One region of the Streptomyces sp. NBC_01384 genome, then DNA from elsewhere that is predicted to be linked to it. Evidence: riboswitches for the same ligand, from Rfam matches in the RefSeq annotation. Region 1 holds a riboswitch; each other region holds the start of a gene.
What was found. Region 1 has a riboswitch for cyclic di-AMP ahead of OG747_RS18235 (transglycosylase SLT domain-containing protein). Riboswitches for the same ligand answer to the same signal wherever they lie in the genome.

Region 1 (5,662 bases):
CACAAGGACCTCTGGATCCCACTCCCGGACGGCACCCGTCTGTACGCGCGCGTATGGCGCCCACTGACCGACGCCCCCGTACCCACCCTCTTCGAATACCTCCCCGCCCGCCTCACCGACTGGACCGCGCCCCGCGACTGGCAGCGCCACCCCTGGTACGCGGGCCACGGCTACGCCTCCATCCGGGTGGACGCCCGCGGCCACGGCAACTCGGAGGGCATGCCGTCGGACGAGTCCGGGGAGGTCGAGCGGGCCGACGGGGTGGAGGTGATCCACTGGCTGGCCGCCCAGCCCTGGTGCAGCGGCAAGGTGGGCATGTTCGGCATCTCCTCGGGCGGTTTCACCTCCCTCCGGATCGCGGCCCTCGCGCCCGAGCCGCTCAAGGCGATCGTCGCGGTCTGCTCGACCGACGATCGCTACGACAACGACGTGCACCACATGGGAGGTTCCGCCCTCGGCCTCGACACACACGCCCGGGCGGCCAGACTGCTCGCCCACGTCGCCCGCCCGCCCGACCCGGCGCACGTGGGCCAGGTGATGTGGCGCGACATGTGGGTGAAGCGCCTGGAGACGGTGGAACCGTTCATCCATACGTGGCTGTCCCACCCGACCCGCGACGCGTACTGGCGCCACGACAGCGTCCGCGAAGCCGGGGGCTACGACGGGATCGGGGCGGCCGTACTGGCGGTGGGCGGCTGGCACGACCCGTACCGGGACACGGTGCTGCGCCCCCCGGACCGGGTACGCGGCCTGATCGGTCCCTGGTCCCACCAGTACCCGGACCGGGGCCTCCCGCCGGGCCCGGCGATCGGCTTCCTCCAGGAGACGCTGAACTGGTGGGACCACTGGCTCAAGCCACCCACCACGGATGTGACCGACACGAACGCGCCCGACACGAACCCGCCCGACGCGTACGCGACCCACGCAGACGCGACCGCCACAGGCTCAACCGGCACAGACTCGACCGCCGCGAACGTAACCGGCACAGACGCGACGCCGCTCCCGCTCCCGCTCCTGCGCTCGTACGTCATGGACGCGCGCCCCCCGGCCACGACGTACCCGTCCCTCCCCGGCCGCTGGGTGGGCGACGCCGTCTGGCCCTCCCCCTCCGTGACCCCGATCGCGTACGTGCTCCGGGGTGCACCCGTACTGGTGCGCTCCCCCCAGCACACCGGCGTGGACGCGGGCCGCTTCCGTCCCGCCGGCAACGACGGGGACCTGCCGCCGAACCAGCGGGAGGAGGACGCGAGGTCGGCCTGCTTCGAGTTCGAGGTCCCTGGGGAGACCTGGATCCTGGGCCGCCCGAGGGTCCGCCTGCGTCTGACGTCCCACTCCCCCTGGGGCCAGGTGATCGCCCGGGTGTGCGACGTGGCGCCCGACGGTTCCTCGACCCTGGTCACCCGGGGTGCCCTGGACCTGTCAGCGCGCTACGGCCCCGATCAGGCGGTCTCCTGGAAACCGGGCTCTACGGAGGACGTGGTTTTCGACCTGACCGCCATTGGCTACGCCTTCCCGCCCGGTCACCGCATCCGCCTCTCCCTCTCCTCGGCGTACTGGCCGTGGATCTGGCCCCAGCCGGGCTCGGAGGCGGGCTTCACCCTGGACCCGGCGGGCAGTTCTCTCGAACTCCCGGTACGGGCGCGGGAGTCGGACCCCGAGATCGCCTTCGGGGAGCCTGAACAGTCCGAACCCCTCGGGGTGGCCGTCCCGGCCACTCTCGACGAACTCCGCCCCGAACGCCTGGTCGTACGTGACGTGGCAAAAGGTGAATGGCGCCTGGAGGTGGCCCCCCGCCACGGCGGCACCCTCATCCACCCGGACGGCCTCGAATACACCCAGGACGCGCTGGACACGTACGCGATCGTCGAGTCGGACCCCCTCTCGGCCCGCGCCCGCTCGACGTGGTCGATCCGTCTGCACCGCCCGGATCTGTCCTGGGACGCGAGGGTCGAGACCCGCTCCGAAATCACCTGCGACGCACGCGAGTTCATCACCTCCAACGAACTGATCTGCAAGGACGGCCACGAGGTGGTCTTCCACCGGACGTGGGAGAAGAGAATCCCGCGCACGGCGGGCTGGAGTCCTGGCAGTGCCATGGGCAACCCTGAGGAGCATGGCGCGGACCGGTGAATTCCTCATGGCCCTGGACGAGGGGATGCTCGCGTACTTCCGCGAGATGGCCGACGAGATGGTCACGCGCTTCGGGATCTCACGGGCCGAAGCGGTGGCGAGGATCAACAGGACTTACGCGGGGCATGAGTTCAGCCCCCACCCCGACCTGATGTGCCACGAACTCCCCGGATACTGGGCCTACGGCCTCTACTTCAAGCCCAACGCGGGCCGGCTCCCCGACGACGACCCCGACACGGACCTGTCCGTGTGGGAGGTGCGCCCGGCCCCGCCCGAAGACTCGGCCGCCTGGACGCTCGCACCTTAATGCCCGAGTTGCCGCCATTGTCGCTTTACGCACGCTTGGTCGCGTGAGTTGGGTCACGCGCAAACAGGGAACATCCCCCACCCCCGCCCAATGACTCTCCCTTTGCATAAGGCAAGTTGAGCGTCACGTTCCGGAATAATCGGGCAATTCACCCCTCACTAAACCCAGGTGAAAGCGATCAACACCGGGAAATCAGGACTTGTTCCCGACATGTGCTCTCGCATACGTTCACGTCAATCCGGACGGACCGCCCAATCCTGCCGCCGCCCGGAAAATTCCACCCCACCCACACACACGCGCGGCAGGAGCGGGGGACCCAGGTAAGCCGCCGATCCGGACACCGGAACGGCTAGGGGTGAAGTCGCACATATCGTGCGGCCGGGCAGCTCCCGCCCGAACCCGACAGCTCACCTCGCAGGCGCCGGAGAGGAATCCGTCATGGCCGCACGTGGTAATGGCCGCTGCCCGAAGACCCGCACTTTCCTCGCCCGCGGCATCCTCGCCGCGGGAATGGGTGGAGTCGCGCTCGCCCTCCCGATCCTGGGCGCGACCTGCGCCCAGGCCGCCACCGTCACCGCGACCACCACTGACGTCCAGCTCATCACGTACAAGGTGGTCGCGGGCGACACCCTGGCCACGATCGCGCAGAAGTACCCCTCAAGCGGCGGCTGGCAGAAGCTGTACCAGGCCAACCGCGCGGTCATCGGTCCCGACCCGACGGTGCTCCCCCCGGGCCTCACACTGACCGTGGGCACGAGAACCGTCAAAAGCACCGCCAATACGACAAAGGCGAAAAAGGTGACCGCCAAGTCCACCGCCGCCTCCCCGAAGAAGTACACGAACAACCTCGACGGCTGGATCAAGCAGTCGCTGGACATCATGGCCCGCAACCGGATTCCGGGAACCTACAACGGCATCTACCGCAACGTCATGCGCGAGTCCTCCGGCAACCCCCTCGCGATCAACAACTGGGACTCCAACGCCGCGAAGGGCATCCCTTCCAAGGGCCTCCTCCAGGTCATCGACCCGACGTTCAAGGCCTACCACGTGGCGGGCACTTCGATGAGCCCCTACGACCCGGTCGCGAACATCACCGCCGCCTGCAACTACGCGGCGAAGGTCTACGGCTCGATCGACAACGTCAACGGGCCCTACTGACAGAGCTGACAGAGCCGACGGGGCCGCCGAGGTCGATGGGGAACAACCGCTCCAGTACCACCGCGATCCCGTCGTCCTCGTTCGACAGGGTCACCTCGTCGGCCACCGCCTTCAGTTCCGGATGGGCGTTGGCCATGGCGACCCCGTGGGCGGCCCAGTCGAACATGGGGATGTCGTTGGGCATGTCACCGAAGGCAATGGTCTCGGCGGGGGTCAGGCCGAGGTGAGCGGCGGCGAGGGCCAGGCCGGTCGCCTTGGTCACGCCGCATGGCTGGAGTTCGACGGTGCCGGGCCCCGACATGGTGACCGTGGCCAGGGAGCCCACCACTCCACGGGCCGCCGCCGCCAACTCGTCATCGGACAATGACGGGTGACGGAGCAACACCTTGCTGATCGGCTCCGTCCAGAGGTCGTCGCGGCGGCGCACCCGTACCGCCGGAAGCGTGGGATGCGGCATCACATACCCCGGCTCGATGAGCGTCAGCCCGTCCACGCCGTCCTGGTCCACGGCCGCGTAGAGCAGCCCGACCTCCGCCTCGATCTTGCCGAGCGCCGTCTCCGCGAGCTCCCTGTCCAGGGTCACCGACCACAGCAGGCGGTCCTCCGCCGGGTCGTACAACTGCGCCCCCTGGCCGCACACCGCCAGCCCCACACCGCCGAGTTCGTCGAGCAGCGGTCGTACTCTCGGCGCCGGGCGCCCCGTCACCACCAAATGCCGGGCGCCCGCCTCGGCCACCCTCTCCAGCGCGGCCCGGGACCGGTCGGAGAGTGTGTCGTCGCCGCGGAGCAGCGTTCCGTCCAAGTCAGTGGCGATGAGTGAATATGCAGTCGGAGCGGCCATGATCCGAAGAATACGGATCGAACGACTCATCGGCCCGGCGTGAACCGGACGACGTCCGGTATCCCGTCAGCAACACAGCCCACCGTACGGGGCGTTCCAGGCGTACAACGTCCGGTTCCGCCCCCACGCACCGAAGTGGGCGGTACGAAAAAACTCCGAGCGGAATGTCACTCCAGAGGATGACGCGGCACCGCCGGATGTGACCGCCGAACCCCAACTCATGCTCTGGAGCGATGGGTTGCCCCCGGCCCGGGGGCGTGGCCCACAAGCCACCGCCCCCTCGGCCGTACGGACCCCGGCCACCTCACCCGTGCGCGCCCGCCAAGTGTTTGGCCAGCCGCGGCGAAGCGAACTCCGTACCGCACACGAACCGCATCACCGGCCCGTACGAAGCCGCCGCCGGCAACCCCGTGAAGTACAGCCCGGGCACGGAGGACCGATACCCGGCACCGAGCTTCGGGGTACCGCGGCTCACCGCGAGCTCCGTACGCAACTCGTGTCCGAGGAAGTCCATCGCGGCGATGTCGACGCGATAGCCGGTCGCCGCGATGACATGGTCGGCGGAGAGCTCCTCGGCCCGGCCGCCCAGGGTCTGGACGGAGAGGACGGGGCGTCCGCCGGAAACACCGGCGCCGACAATCCCGGAGACCTCGCTGACCTCGACCTTGCCCTCGAAGCGGTCGCGGAGCCACCAGGCGCCGAGGGGACCGAGTACCCGGCGGACCAGGTAGTGCCGGGCCTCGGCGGGCAGATAGCGGTAGGGGTGGGGGTAGTAACTGAGCGCCCACAGCGACCAGGCACGCCCGAAGGGCGACTCCGGGCGCAGCTTCGGCTGCTCCCAGGGCGGCGCGCCGAAGGCGACCTTGCCGCGGCCCCGGGACACCACCCGCACCCGCGCGCCCGCCTCCGCCGCGAGCGCCGCCGTCTCCAGGGCTGACTGGCCCGCGCCGACGATGATCAGCTCCTTGCCGGAGAACCGGCTGAGGTCGTGGTGCTGGGAACTGTGCGAGACAGGGCCGGTGGGTGTGGGCCCGTCCGCCGCGGCGCCGCCGAGCTCGGGCGGCAGATGGGCGAGCCCGTACAGCCCGGTGGCCACGACGACCGCCCGTGCCGTGAACGACTCACCGGAGTCCAGCTTGAGTTCGAAACCCTCGCCGCCCCGTCGGTCGACGGACACCACCCGCACCCGCTCCAGCTCGGGCACCAACTTCTGCTGGAACCACTCG
Region 2 (5,662 bases), 1.8 Mb from region 1:
TACGTGAGTGCCGCGAATAACCGGTCCCGCTGTCGTTCCATGTCCTCAGGGAAGTCCAGCGGGAAGAGCCCGCGGACGTCCGGATGGTGCCGGAAGAGATGCGAGTAGAAGTACTTGACCGCGAACTCGGCCCGTCTCTCGACGACCGCGAAGCTGGATCTGAGTATTTCGGGGTCCACGGCGCGAATTTAGGGAGCGGGCGTTCCATGGAGTCAAGGAGAGGGAGATTTAAGGATAGTCTGGGGTGAAAGGGTTATTGGCGGGCGAATGCCGGAAACCGCCGCGGCCGGTGACCGGGAGGGACCACCCCAGCGAGCTGATCCACACCTGTCAGGCGGCCGTGAATTCCACGGGGAGGTTTCGCAGCCCACGCATGATCAGACCGCCTCGCCAGCGCAAGTCCGCGGGATCGGCGGCAAGCCGGAGGTCGGGCAGACGGCGCAGCAAAGTGGCCAGAGCGGTGCGGCCTTCGAGACGGGCGAGCGGGGCGCCGATGCAGTAGTGGATGCCATGTCCGTAGCCGAGGTGCTGGTTGTCCCTGCGAGTGAGGTCGAGCGTGTCCGGTTCGTCGAAACGCGCGGGATCGCGGTCGGCAGCGGCGAGGACCACGAGTACGGGATCACCCGAAGCGATTCGTTGTCCACCCATTTCGAGGGCTTCGGTCGCGTAGCGCCAGGTGGCCAGCTCGACAGGACCGTCGTATCGGAGAAGCTCTTCGATGCTGGTATCGAGCAGTTCCTGTTCGCCACGCTCGATCGACTTCTGTAGTTGCGACCGTTGCTCCGGGTTGCGCAGCAGCGCATACGTGCCATTGCCGATGAGGTTGATAACCGTCTCAAAACCGGCGAACAACAGTACGAAACACATGGCCGCGGCTTCGTTCTCGGTGAGGTGCTCGCCGTGGTCGGAGGCGCGGATGAGCCCGGAGATGAGGTCTTCGCCGGGGCCGGGGTTATCCGGGAGAGCCTCCCGCTTGCGGTGGATCAGCTCCGCGAGATAGGCGCGCATCTTCTTGACCGACCGGGCGACACCGCCTCTCGGCCCTCCACCGTGCCGGATCATCATCCCCGCCCAGTCCCGGAAGTCGTCCTGGTCCTCGCTGGGGACACCGAGCAGGTCGCAGATGGTGTAGATGGGGAGGGGGAACGCGAACTCGTGGATGAGGTCGGCACTTCCGGTCTGCGCGAACTGGTCGATGAGGCGGTCGGTCAACTCTTGGACGCGGGGGGCGAACTCGGCGACGCGACGGGGGGTGAACGCCTTGGAGACGAGCCGCCGGAGCCGCGTGTGGTCCGGCGGGTCGATGTTGAGCAGGTGGGTCATGAGGTTGGCGCTGCGCTCGCCGGGGATGCCCGTCTTGCTCTTGCCGCGGGCGTCGTCGGAATGGTGCACGGGATTCTTGGAGAGCCGCTGGTCGGCGAGCGCCTGTTTGGCGTCCGTGTACCGAGTCACAAGCCACGCCTCGACACCGCTGGGAAGTGTGGTGCGGTGCACGGGTGAATGCTCGCGGAGCGATGCGTAGGCAGGGTAGGGGTCGGCGGCGAACTCCCAGGTGAAGAGTTCAGGTTCGAAATGTGGGGCGTTCACGGGGTGACGGTACCGGGAGTCACGTTGCGTTGCGTGGGCGAGGACTCCGACGGATGGCTTGACCAACATCCGGAAGTCACCGTCTATGAGTCCTACGTGGACGAAGCCGTGTCCGGGGCCATGGAGAGCCGACCCGAGATGGACCGTCTCGTCGCTGACGCACACCAAAAGCGCTTCAACCGCGTCCTCGTCCCCCAGGGTCGACCGCGCGTGTCGGAGGCAGGCCGGAGGTGCGTCGGAGCCGTGCCGGGGGCTGTCGCAAACCTGACGCATCATCAACTCTGTGATCTTCACGTGATCTGCGCTGCATCGACTTGTGACAAGTGATCGGGTGCGGATACGTTCACTCGTCAACGCGGCTCATCCGCCGCGTAGTCACCTGCTGTCACGCGAAAGGCTTCCGCATGCTCTCCGGGAACGGCCGCCATCGTCGCCCCCGTCAGGCCCCGGCCCTCATCGTCGCGGCAGGAGTGACCGGATCGGCGATCGCGATCCCGTTGCTCGGTGCCGCGAGCGCGCACGCGGCCGACGGCACCACCTGGGACCGGGTCGCGGAGTGCGAGAGCGCCGGCCAGTGGAGCGCCGACAGCGGCAACGGGTACTACGGCGGGCTCCAAATGAGCCAGGCCGACTGGGAGAAGTACGGCGGCCTCAAGTACGCGCCGAGCGCCGACGAGGCCAGCCGCTCGCAGCAGATAGCCATCGCCGAGAAGGTGCTCGACGGCCGGGGTCTCGTCGCCTGGCCCACCTGCGGACCGCTCTCCGGACTCAGCAAGAAATCCGGTGACGTCGCGGTCGACACGGGCGTGGCGAACGACTCGTCGAGCACACCCGATGCGTCGAGCTCGTTCAGCTCGTCCAGCTCCACGAACTCGACGAACTCGACGAACTCGACGAAATCATCGAGTTCGAAGGGTTCGTCCACTTCGTCTGGTTCATCTGGTTCGTCCGGTTCATCAGGCGACGCGTCGCCGTCCGGTTCGCCGTCATCCGATTCGTCTTCATCTGACTCGCCTTCGTCCGTTTCATCCCCGAATGCGACCGAGAGCACGACGAAGGCCGCGACCGGCGACACCCAGGGAACCGACAGCTCGGCCACGGATGGGACGAAGAGCAGCGACTCGGACAACTCCGGGCAGAACGATGACTCTTCGACTACGTCCGAGGGTGCGACGACCGGCGCCGGACGTCACCGCGGCGGCAGCGCCGACGAGAGTGCGACCGACAGTCTGCTGGACGGTCGTACCGACGACGCCTCCGGCCGGCATGCCTCCCGCGACTCCGGTGTGTCCCGTGAGGTCATCGACGGTTTGTACGTCGTTCGTATCGGAGACAGCCTCTGCACCATCGCCGACGCCCTTGATCTCGAAGGCGGATGGACCGAGTTGTACGACACGAACAAGAAGACCGTCGGCGTCGACCCGAACCTCATCCTTCCCGGTCAGAGCCTTGCAGTTGGTGCTCAATCGGGCGAAAAGTAGGGGCAGTTCACGTCATGGTTCGTCGTGGAATGTCCGGTTTGGCGCGAGTGAGATATGGATCTCAAAGGCCCTGATCGTCTTTGGAATTCACCGGATCGACTGCTTACGGTCATCACCGCTCGCCACAGCGGGCCCCGACGGTCGCAACGCCGAATCCTGCCAACGGCCGCACGGGAACAGTCGACGCGTCAGCGCCGTAGGCAGGAGCGGGGGACCCAAGGTAAGCGCCGCGCCCGGTAGTTGACCGGAGCGGCTTGGGGTGAAGCCGTGCGCCCAGAGCGCACGGCCGGGCACTCACCCGCCCGAACCCGACAGCTCACCTCGCAGGCGTCGGTGAGGGGATCACTCCATGCTGCTTTCCAGCAAGGGCAAGCACCGCCGTCCGAACAAGGCCACCCGTATCGCCACGCTCGCCGGTGTCACCGGCATCGCCATCGCCGCCCCGCTGATGGCGGCCGGCAGCGCCTCCGCCGCCACCACCTCCGAGTGGGACACCGTCGCCCAGTGCGAGTCCGGCGGCAACTGGTCCATCAACACCGGTAACGGCTACTACGGCGGTCTGCAGTTCTCGGCCTCCACCTGGGCCGCGTACGGCGGCACCGCGTACTCCTCCACCGCCGACCAGGCCTCCAAGTCCGAGCAGATCACCATCGGCGAGAAGGTCCTCGCCGCGCAGGGCAAGGGCGCCTGGCCGACCTGCGGCACGGGTCTGTCGAGCGCCGCGTACACCGGTGGTGCGAGCGGCACCCCGTCCAGCCCGTCCACCCCCTCCACCTCTTCGGGCTCTTCCAGCTCGGCGAGCGCCGGTACCACCCGGTCGGCGGACACCGCGGCCTCCCGTTCGGCGACCCGCCCGGCCGTCGAGAAGACCGTGTCCACCCCGACCGGCAAGAAGGTCAAGAAGGGCGACGGCGCGTACAAGGTCGTCAAGGGCGACACCCTCGGCTCGATCGCCGAGAAGAAGAAGGTCAAGGGTGGCTGGCAGCAGCTGTTCAAGCTGAACAAGGACATCATCGACGACGCGGACTTCATCTACCCGGGTCAGCAGCTGCACCTCGGCTGATGATCGGCAGCTTCGCCCCAGCTGAATGACAGGTCCCTCATAGAAGGGGTCTCCACACTGGAGACACCGATGAGGACCACCCCCCGTCCCCACGGGCCCCCCGCTCCGGTGCGTGTTCCCCCGTACGCACTGGAGCGGGGTTTTTTGTTTCCGTTTTTGTTCCGTTCTGAAACAATGTGTACGTTCAGTTCTGCCCAAAGGGTGGGCGACCGGCTGGCCGATCCCCCCGGGGCGGTTAGGCTCATGTCGCGGAGTCATCACAGGTTCCGCGTTACCCGCGTCACATCCCAGAAGGAGATGCTCGTGCCGTCCATCGACGTCGTCGTAGCCCGGGAAATCCTGGACTCCCGAGGCAACCCCACGGTCGAGGTCGAGGTCGGCCTCGACGACGGCAGCACCGGTCGTGCCGCCGTCCCGTCCGGCGCCTCCACGGGGGCCTTCGAGGCCATCGAGCTCCGTGACGGTGACCCCAACCGTTACGGCGGCAAGGGTGTCGAGAAGGCCGTCCTCGCCGTCATCGAGCAGATCGGCCCGGAGCTCGTCGGCTACGACGCCACCGAGCAGCGCCTGATCGACCAGGCGATGTTCGACCTGGACGCCACCGACAACAAGGGCTCCCTCGGCGCCAACGCCATCCTCGGCGTCTCGCTCGCCGTCGCGCACGCCGCTTCCGAGGCGTCCGACCTCCCGCTCTTCCGCTACCTGGGCGGCCCGAACGCGCACCTGCTGCCCGTTCCGATGATGAACATCCTGAACGGCGGCTCGCACGCCGACTCCAACGTGGACATCCAGGAGTTCATGATCGCCCCGATCGGCGCGGAGTCCTTCTCCGAGGCCCTGCGCTGGGGCGCCGAGGTCTACCACACCCTCAAGAAGGTGCTGAAGACCAAGGGTCTGTCCACCGGCCTGGGCGACGAGGGCGGCTTCGCCCCGAACCTGGAGTCCAACCGTGCCGCGCTCGACCTCATCCTCGAGGCCATCAAGCAGGCCGGTTACATCCCCGGCGAGCAGATCGCGCTCGCGCTCGACGTCGCCGCGTCCGAGTTCTACAAGGACGGCAAGTACGAGTTCGAGGGCAAGTCCCGCTCGGCCGCCGAGATGACCGAGTACTACGAGGAGCTCGTCTCCGCGTACCCGCTGGTCTCCATCGAGGACCCGCTGTACGAGGACGACTGGGCCGGCTGGAAGGTCATCACCGACAAGCTGGGCGACAAGGTCCAGATCGTCGGCGACGACCTCTTCGTCACCAACCCGGAGCGCCTGGCCCGTGGCATCGAGGAGGGCTCCGCGAACGCCCTGCTCGTCAAGGTGAACCAGATCGGCTCGCTGACCGAGACCCTGGACGCCGTAGAGATGGCCCAGCGCAACGGCTTCAAGTGCATGATGTCCCACCGCTCCGGCGAGACCGAGGACGTCACCATCGCCGACCTCGCCGTCGCGGTGAACTGCGGTCAGATCAAGACCGGCGCCCCGGCCCGCTCGGACCGTGTCGCCAAGTACAACCAGCTGCTGCGCATCGAGGAGATCCTCG
Region 3 (5,662 bases), 2.8 Mb from region 1:
CAACAGAGACGGTTCGACGTGTGGGTATTGCCACATCCTGGGCGGCGGGCCGCCCCGCTAGGGTCTGTGCACTGCCTACAAAGCGACCACCCTCATGACCACCCTCATGAGCAACCTCATGACGATCGTCATGACTCGCTCACGACCACTCTCAGGGCCCGGAGGCACCAGCATGGCGGGATCGCCGTTCGCGTGGATCGACGAGCAGGCGCACCAGCGCCGGCAGGCCGGACTCGTCCGCACCCTGCGCCCGCGCGCCGCCGACTCACCTCTCCTCGATCTGGCGAGCAACGACTACCTCGGACTCGCCCGCCACCCCGAGATCACGGCGGCCGCGGCGGAAGCGGCCCGCCGCTGGGGCGCCGGAGCGACTGGCTCCCGGCTGGTCTCCGGCACGACCGAACTGCACGGCGAACTCGAACGGGAGCTCGCCGACTTCTGCGGCTTCGAGTCCGCGCTCGTCCTCTCCTCCGGCTATGCGGCCAATCTCGCCGCCGTGACCACGCTCGCGCCGCACGGCTCGCTGGTCGTCTCGGACGCGGGCAACCACGCCTCGCTCATCGACGGCTGCCGACTGGCCCGAGGTACGACACAGGTCGTGGCGCACGCCGACCCGGACGCTGTTCGCAAGGCGCTCGGCACGCATGAGGGTCCCGCCGTCGCCGTGTCCGACACGGTCTTCTCGGTGGACGGCGACGCGGCCCCGCTGGCCGAACTCGCGACCGCCTGCCGTGAGCACGGAGCCGCGCTGCTCGTCGACGACGCGCACGGGCTCGGCGTCCTGGGCGATGGCGGCCGAGGCGCGCCGCACGCCGCGGGGCTGGCGGGCGCCCCGGACGTCGTCGTGACCGCCACGCTTTCCAAGTCGTTCGGCAGCCAGGGCGGCGCCGTCCTCGGCCCCGCCCCGGTCATCGACCATCTGGTCAACGCGGCGCGCACCTTCATTTTCGACACCGGGCTCGCGCCCGCGGCCGCGGGCGCGGCCCTCGCGGCGCTCAGGCTGCTGCGCCGCGAGCCGGAGCGCGCCGCCCGGGCCCGTGAGGTGGCGACGGCGCTGCACACCCGGCTGACGGCCGAGGGCCTGGAAGCCGTACGACCGGACGCCGCCGTGGTCTCCGTGCGCGCGCCGTCACCCGAGCGGGCCGTGCGATGGGCGGCGGACTGCCGGGAGGCGGGACTCGCCGTCGGCTGTTTCCGGCCCCCGTCCGTGCCGGACGGCATCTCGCGGCTGCGGCTGACCGCCCGCGCGGACCTCACCGACGCGCAGATCGAGCACGCCGTGGAGGTGATCAGCCGGAATCGGTGAACGGGCGAGGGATGAATTGGGTGGGGGCGAATGGGGTGAGGGACGGCTGAATGCGGGGTGACTGGGTGGGGGTCAGCTCAGTCCGGCGATGAAGCCCTCCCAGCTCGCAGGAGTGAAGAGCAGGGCAGGGCCCGCCTTGTTCTTGGAATCGCGCACGGCGACGAGTCCGGCCCAGGGGCCTGGGCCGGGTCGGGCCGTCTCGACGCAGTTGTTCATTCCCGTACTGCGGCTGCTGCGCAGCCACCGCAGGTCGCGGAGTGAAGTACTGGAGGGTACGTACCGAGGCAATGCAGTCATGGGGGTGCCTCCTTACGCGCCGTCACCTATCCCGGCGATGTAGTCCAACGAGTCCTCGGGTGAAAGGGCGTGGAACTGAAGGGCGTTGAAGGCCTCGGTGTAGGCCTGAAGGTCTTCTTTCCGTTCGAGGTAGAGGCTACTCGTCAAGTGGTCGAGAACAACCACATCCAGATCGCTTGTGTTCGGAAATGAGAAGATAACGAAAGGCCCGGTAACGCCGATGTGCGCCCCCGCGGCGAACGGCAGGACCTGAAGCCGCACTTGAGGAAGGGCGGCGGCCTCTCTCAACCGGTCCAGTTGCCGTGCCATGACCTCCGGCCCGCCGACCTCACGTCTTAACACCGCCTCGTCCAGGACCGCGGTCAGTTCCAGCGGCGGATTCGAACGCAGTACGTCCTGCCGGGCGAGGCGCACCTCGACGAGCGCGTCGAGTTTGCCGTCCTCGAGTCCGCCGACGGCGACCCGGGTCACCTCGCGGGCGTACTCGGGCGTTTGGAGCAGCCCCGGCACCACCGTGGTCTCCAGCGTGCGCATGCCGCTGGCCTGGGACTCCAGACTGATGAAGTCGCGGTAGGTCGGCGGAAGGACCCCGCGGTAGGCGTGCCACCAGTGGTGCCGCCCGTTGCCCTCGGAGCCGGCCAACCCGACCAGGAGCTCCCGTAATTCGGGCTCCGCGACGGCGTACGCGTCCAACAGGCGCTCCACGTCGGCCGGTTTCACCCCACTGATGCCCGTCTCGATCCGACTCACCTTCGACTGGTGCCAGCCGACGAGACGGGCCGCCTCACCACTCGTGATTCCCACCCCGGCGCGCAGCGCGCGCAGTTCGGCACCGAGCTTGCGGCGGCGCACCGCGGGACCGTGCTGCATGGCCGTACTCCTTACTCCTTCCGAGCCGCCCAAATACGCTCTGCCGTCGCAGAGTTCACCGCATCGAGCGACAGATATATGCATATCTCGGTGGATCGCACCCGTGACCGGCCCAGTAATGGCAGTCTGGCGCGAAGCACCAGTTCGGGACCGTACTCGAACCATCCGCTCCGTGTCGGACTCCGGTCCCGTGGGAAAGGGACGACGTCGCCATGGCAGATCACCAGGAAGCATCCGTCACTCTGCCGAGCGATCCCGCCTCGGTCTCCGCGGCCCGGAAATTCGTCGCCGATGTGCTGGCCGAATGGGGCCTGCCGAGCGACGCCGAAGTCGCGGACACCGTACGCCTGATCGTGTCAGAACTAGCCACCAACGCCGTCCAGCACACTTTCGGGCAGTCGCCCACCTTCACGGTGGCCGTCCGGCTCGACCGAGACGAACACCTGCGCATCGGCGTGACCGACAGCCATCCGCGCTTCCCGAAACGTTTGCCCGCCGCTGTCCAGCAGGACAACGGGCGGGGCATGGTGATCATCCGCTGGCTGACCGCCGAGTGCGGCGGCAGACTCGTGGTCCGGCCCACCCGGGAAGGGGGCAAGACGGTCTCCATCGAGCTGCCCTGGACCCTGTCGGCCCACCCGGTCACGGCCGGGGGGCCACAAGAGCCGTAAGGAGCGGCTCAGTTGGCCTGCTCTCCACCGATCCTGTCCTGCCGGTCCTGTCGCCAGTTCTGTCCTGCCGGTCCTGTCCTGCTGGTCCTCGCCAAGCCGGTCCTGCCCAAGTGGGCCCTGGCTCTACTGCTCCTGCCTCTGCTGTGCCGCGCGTCCGAAGGCGCCGCGCAGCAGGGCCCGGAAGGCCTCGGCCGCCGGTGCGGGCCGGTCGTCGGTCCGGTGGACGACGGAGATCGTACGACGCAGATCTCCCGGTTCCAGCAGCCGCGTCCCCACCGGAGTCGCCGCGGTCCTGGCCACCATGCCCGGCGCGGACTTCACCGTCGTCGTACGCAACACCCTGGTCTCGCGCCGGGCCGGGGTCGTGTGCGCGCTCGGGATCACGGGCGGGCTGCTCCTGCACACGGCGCTGGCCGTCGCCGGGGTGGCGCGCGCCCCAGGGGCCGGTTCGGGGCCCCGAGCGGGGTCGCCCGCGCCCCTGGCCCGGCAGCGGAGCCCCTGGCCGGGCAGCGGAGCCCCTGGCCGGGCAGCGGAGACCCGAGGGCGCACGGCCCCCCGGCGAGGTTGGCTCGCGCCTCGCGAGAGGACGACTGACGCCCCCGAGCGAGGCTGCTCGCGCTCCGAGGCGAGACCACTCGTGCCCCGAGGGGCGGCGGGGTCCCGGGAGGGTGCCGGCGCCACTACCGGCACCCTCCCGGGCAGGTCAGCTGACCCGGCCGTACCAGACGCTCTTCGTCCAGATCTTCTGCAGCTTCACGACCTCCCCGGTCTTCGGGGAGTGCCAGATCTTTCCCTTCCCGGCGTAGATGCCGACGTGGTACACGTTCCGGCCGGAGTGGAAGAACACCAGGTCTCCCGCTCTGCGGCTGGAGGCGGAGATGTGGTGCGTCTTGTTGTACTGCGCCGCGGCCGTACGAGGCAGCGTCTTGCCCGCCTTCTTGTACGAGTACAGCGTGAACCCGGAGCAGTCGAAACGGCGTGGCCCGGCGGCACCGTACTGGTACGGGGAGCCCTTCTTGGAAGCCGCGACCTGAAGTGCCTTCGTCGCCAGAGTGGCCGCTTCGGCGTCGGACGCGACGCCAGGGACCACGAGGCTGCCGCCCATGGCGGCGATGGTGAGCGCCGAGGCCGTACCGGCCCGGGTCCACAGCGACGGGACACGATTGAGCGCAGTCATGCGCAACCCTTCGTCAGCCGCCTGTGAAGGATGACCTGTCGGATTCGGACTGGCGAAGTAGCCCGGCCGCGTACTGCGGCTTCACCCCAAGGACCGCCCGGATCTCTCCGGCGGCCCGTCGTGCTGGGTCCTCCACTCCTGCCGATGCACATCTGTCGACCGGTCATCCGGGCAGCGGCAGGACTCGGCGTCCGCCCGGACCGCCCCGCCGTTGTGGCGGGGGCTTGTCGTCGGAAGGGATCTTCACGCATTGAAGTCGGAAAATCCGAGCGGAACCGGCGATTTGTGGGGTTACTCACCACTCACCCGTTCGGGTGGACACCCCTCTGTTCGAGGGCCGTTGGGGACACCGACGACGCCCGTACCAGCACCGGAGCACCTCATTCCGCCTCTGCGCTACGCGCGTTGCGCAACCTTTGCGGGCCCCCGAAGGGACCGGTGTCTACTCCATCAGGGGGTACGCCATCTGGTCCGTTTGAAACCCGGGCCGGACGCTTCGCCGACTCGGCGCGTGCGGCGGCCCGGGATGGACCCGGGGGCGGACCCAGGGAGGGACCGAGGGAGGGAGCGAGGTGTGGATGCGTCAACTGTCGGAGCCGGGCGGTAGCGTGACGCGGGCCGCGCGTCGCTCGCCGTCGAGGACACGCAGGGCCTGGGCCAGGGTCGGGGCGTGCACCTCGCTCTCGCCCCGCTGGTGCATCAGCGCGAGGGCGTCGCGCAGCGCCGTCGCCTTGCTGACCAGCGCCTGGGCGGCGCGCAGTCCGCGGTAGGTGTCCCCGGGGCGGGCCGGGTTGATGCGGCCGAGCAGGTCGACCACGTCGAGGTAACGGTCGATCAACTCGGCCTCGGCACGCGTCAGCGCGGGCAGCGGGGGCAGTTCGGGCACCATCGGCGGATCACCTCGCGTCGGGTGTGGCGTTCCTCGCACCGGGCGCGGTGCGCGAGGTCTTGCGGCTCGGGATGATCCCGTCCACCAGTCCGTACGCCAACGCGGCCTGCGCGTCCAGGATCTTGTCCCGCTCGATGTCGGCGGCGACTTGTTCAGGACTCTGCCCCGTGTGCCGTACGAGCATGTCCTCCAGCAGCCCTCGAGTGCGCATCAACTCCTCGGCCTGGAGGGCCAGATCGCTCGCCTGCCCCTGTACCGGCTCGGGAAGTGACGGCTGGTGGATCAGCACCCGGGCCCCCGGTAGCGCGAACCTCTTGCCCGGCGCACCGCCGGCCAGCAGCACGGCGGCGGCCGACGCGGCCTGCCCCAGACAGGTGGTCTCCACGTCGCAGCTGACGAACTGCATCGTGTCGTAGATCGCCGTCATCGCGCTGAACGAGCCCCCGGGGGAG

Region 2: it holds a riboswitch for cyclic di-AMP, as region 1 does, so the genes downstream of both, OG747_RS26805 (transglycosylase family protein) here and OG747_RS18235 (transglycosylase SLT domain-containing protein) in region 1, are expected to answer to the same signal.
Region 3: it holds a riboswitch for cyclic di-AMP, as region 1 does, so the genes downstream of both, OG747_RS05245 (C40 family peptidase) here and OG747_RS18235 (transglycosylase SLT domain-containing protein) in region 1, are expected to answer to the same signal.

The regions. Positions count from the first base shown of each region.
Region 1 is NZ_CP109559.1:4,009,591-4,015,252, forward strand. Features, by position in the region: gene OG747_RS18225 (CocE/NonD family hydrolase) at 1-2,130, shown strand, start outside; gene OG747_RS18230 (hypothetical protein) at 2,114-2,437, shown strand; cyclic di-AMP (ydaO/yuaA leader) riboswitch at 2,711-2,871, shown strand; gene OG747_RS18235 (transglycosylase SLT domain-containing protein) at 2,876-3,595, shown strand; gene OG747_RS18240 (HAD family hydrolase) at 3,579-4,436, opposite strand; gene OG747_RS18245 (FAD-dependent oxidoreductase) at 4,741-5,662, opposite strand, start outside.
Region 2 is NZ_CP109559.1:5,801,270-5,806,931, forward strand. Features, by position in the region: gene OG747_RS26780 (globin domain-containing protein) at 1-179, opposite strand, end outside; gene OG747_RS26785 (cytochrome P450) at 331-1,587, opposite strand; partial or broken gene OG747_RS26790 (transglycosylase family protein) at 1,992-2,279, shown strand; gene OG747_RS26795 (hypothetical protein) at 2,189-2,686, opposite strand; gene OG747_RS26800 (hypothetical protein) at 2,874-3,068, shown strand; cyclic di-AMP (ydaO/yuaA leader) riboswitch at 3,251-3,413, shown strand; gene OG747_RS26805 (transglycosylase family protein) at 3,418-4,131, shown strand; gene eno (phosphopyruvate hydratase) at 4,429-5,662, shown strand, end outside.
Region 3 is NZ_CP109559.1:1,203,889-1,209,550, reverse strand. Features, by position in the region: gene OG747_RS05270 (8-amino-7-oxononanoate synthase) at 173-1,306, shown strand; gene OG747_RS05265 (DUF397 domain-containing protein) at 1,379-1,603, opposite strand; gene OG747_RS05260 (helix-turn-helix domain-containing protein) at 1,616-2,473, opposite strand; gene OG747_RS05255 (ATP-binding protein) at 2,686-3,144, shown strand; partial or broken gene OG747_RS05250 (LysE family translocator) at 3,446-3,574, shown strand; gene OG747_RS05245 (C40 family peptidase) at 3,848-4,321, opposite strand; cyclic di-AMP (ydaO/yuaA leader) riboswitch at 4,325-4,511, opposite strand; gene OG747_RS05240 (hypothetical protein) at 4,905-5,210, opposite strand; gene OG747_RS05235 (ATP-dependent Clp protease proteolytic subunit) at 5,218-5,662, opposite strand, start outside.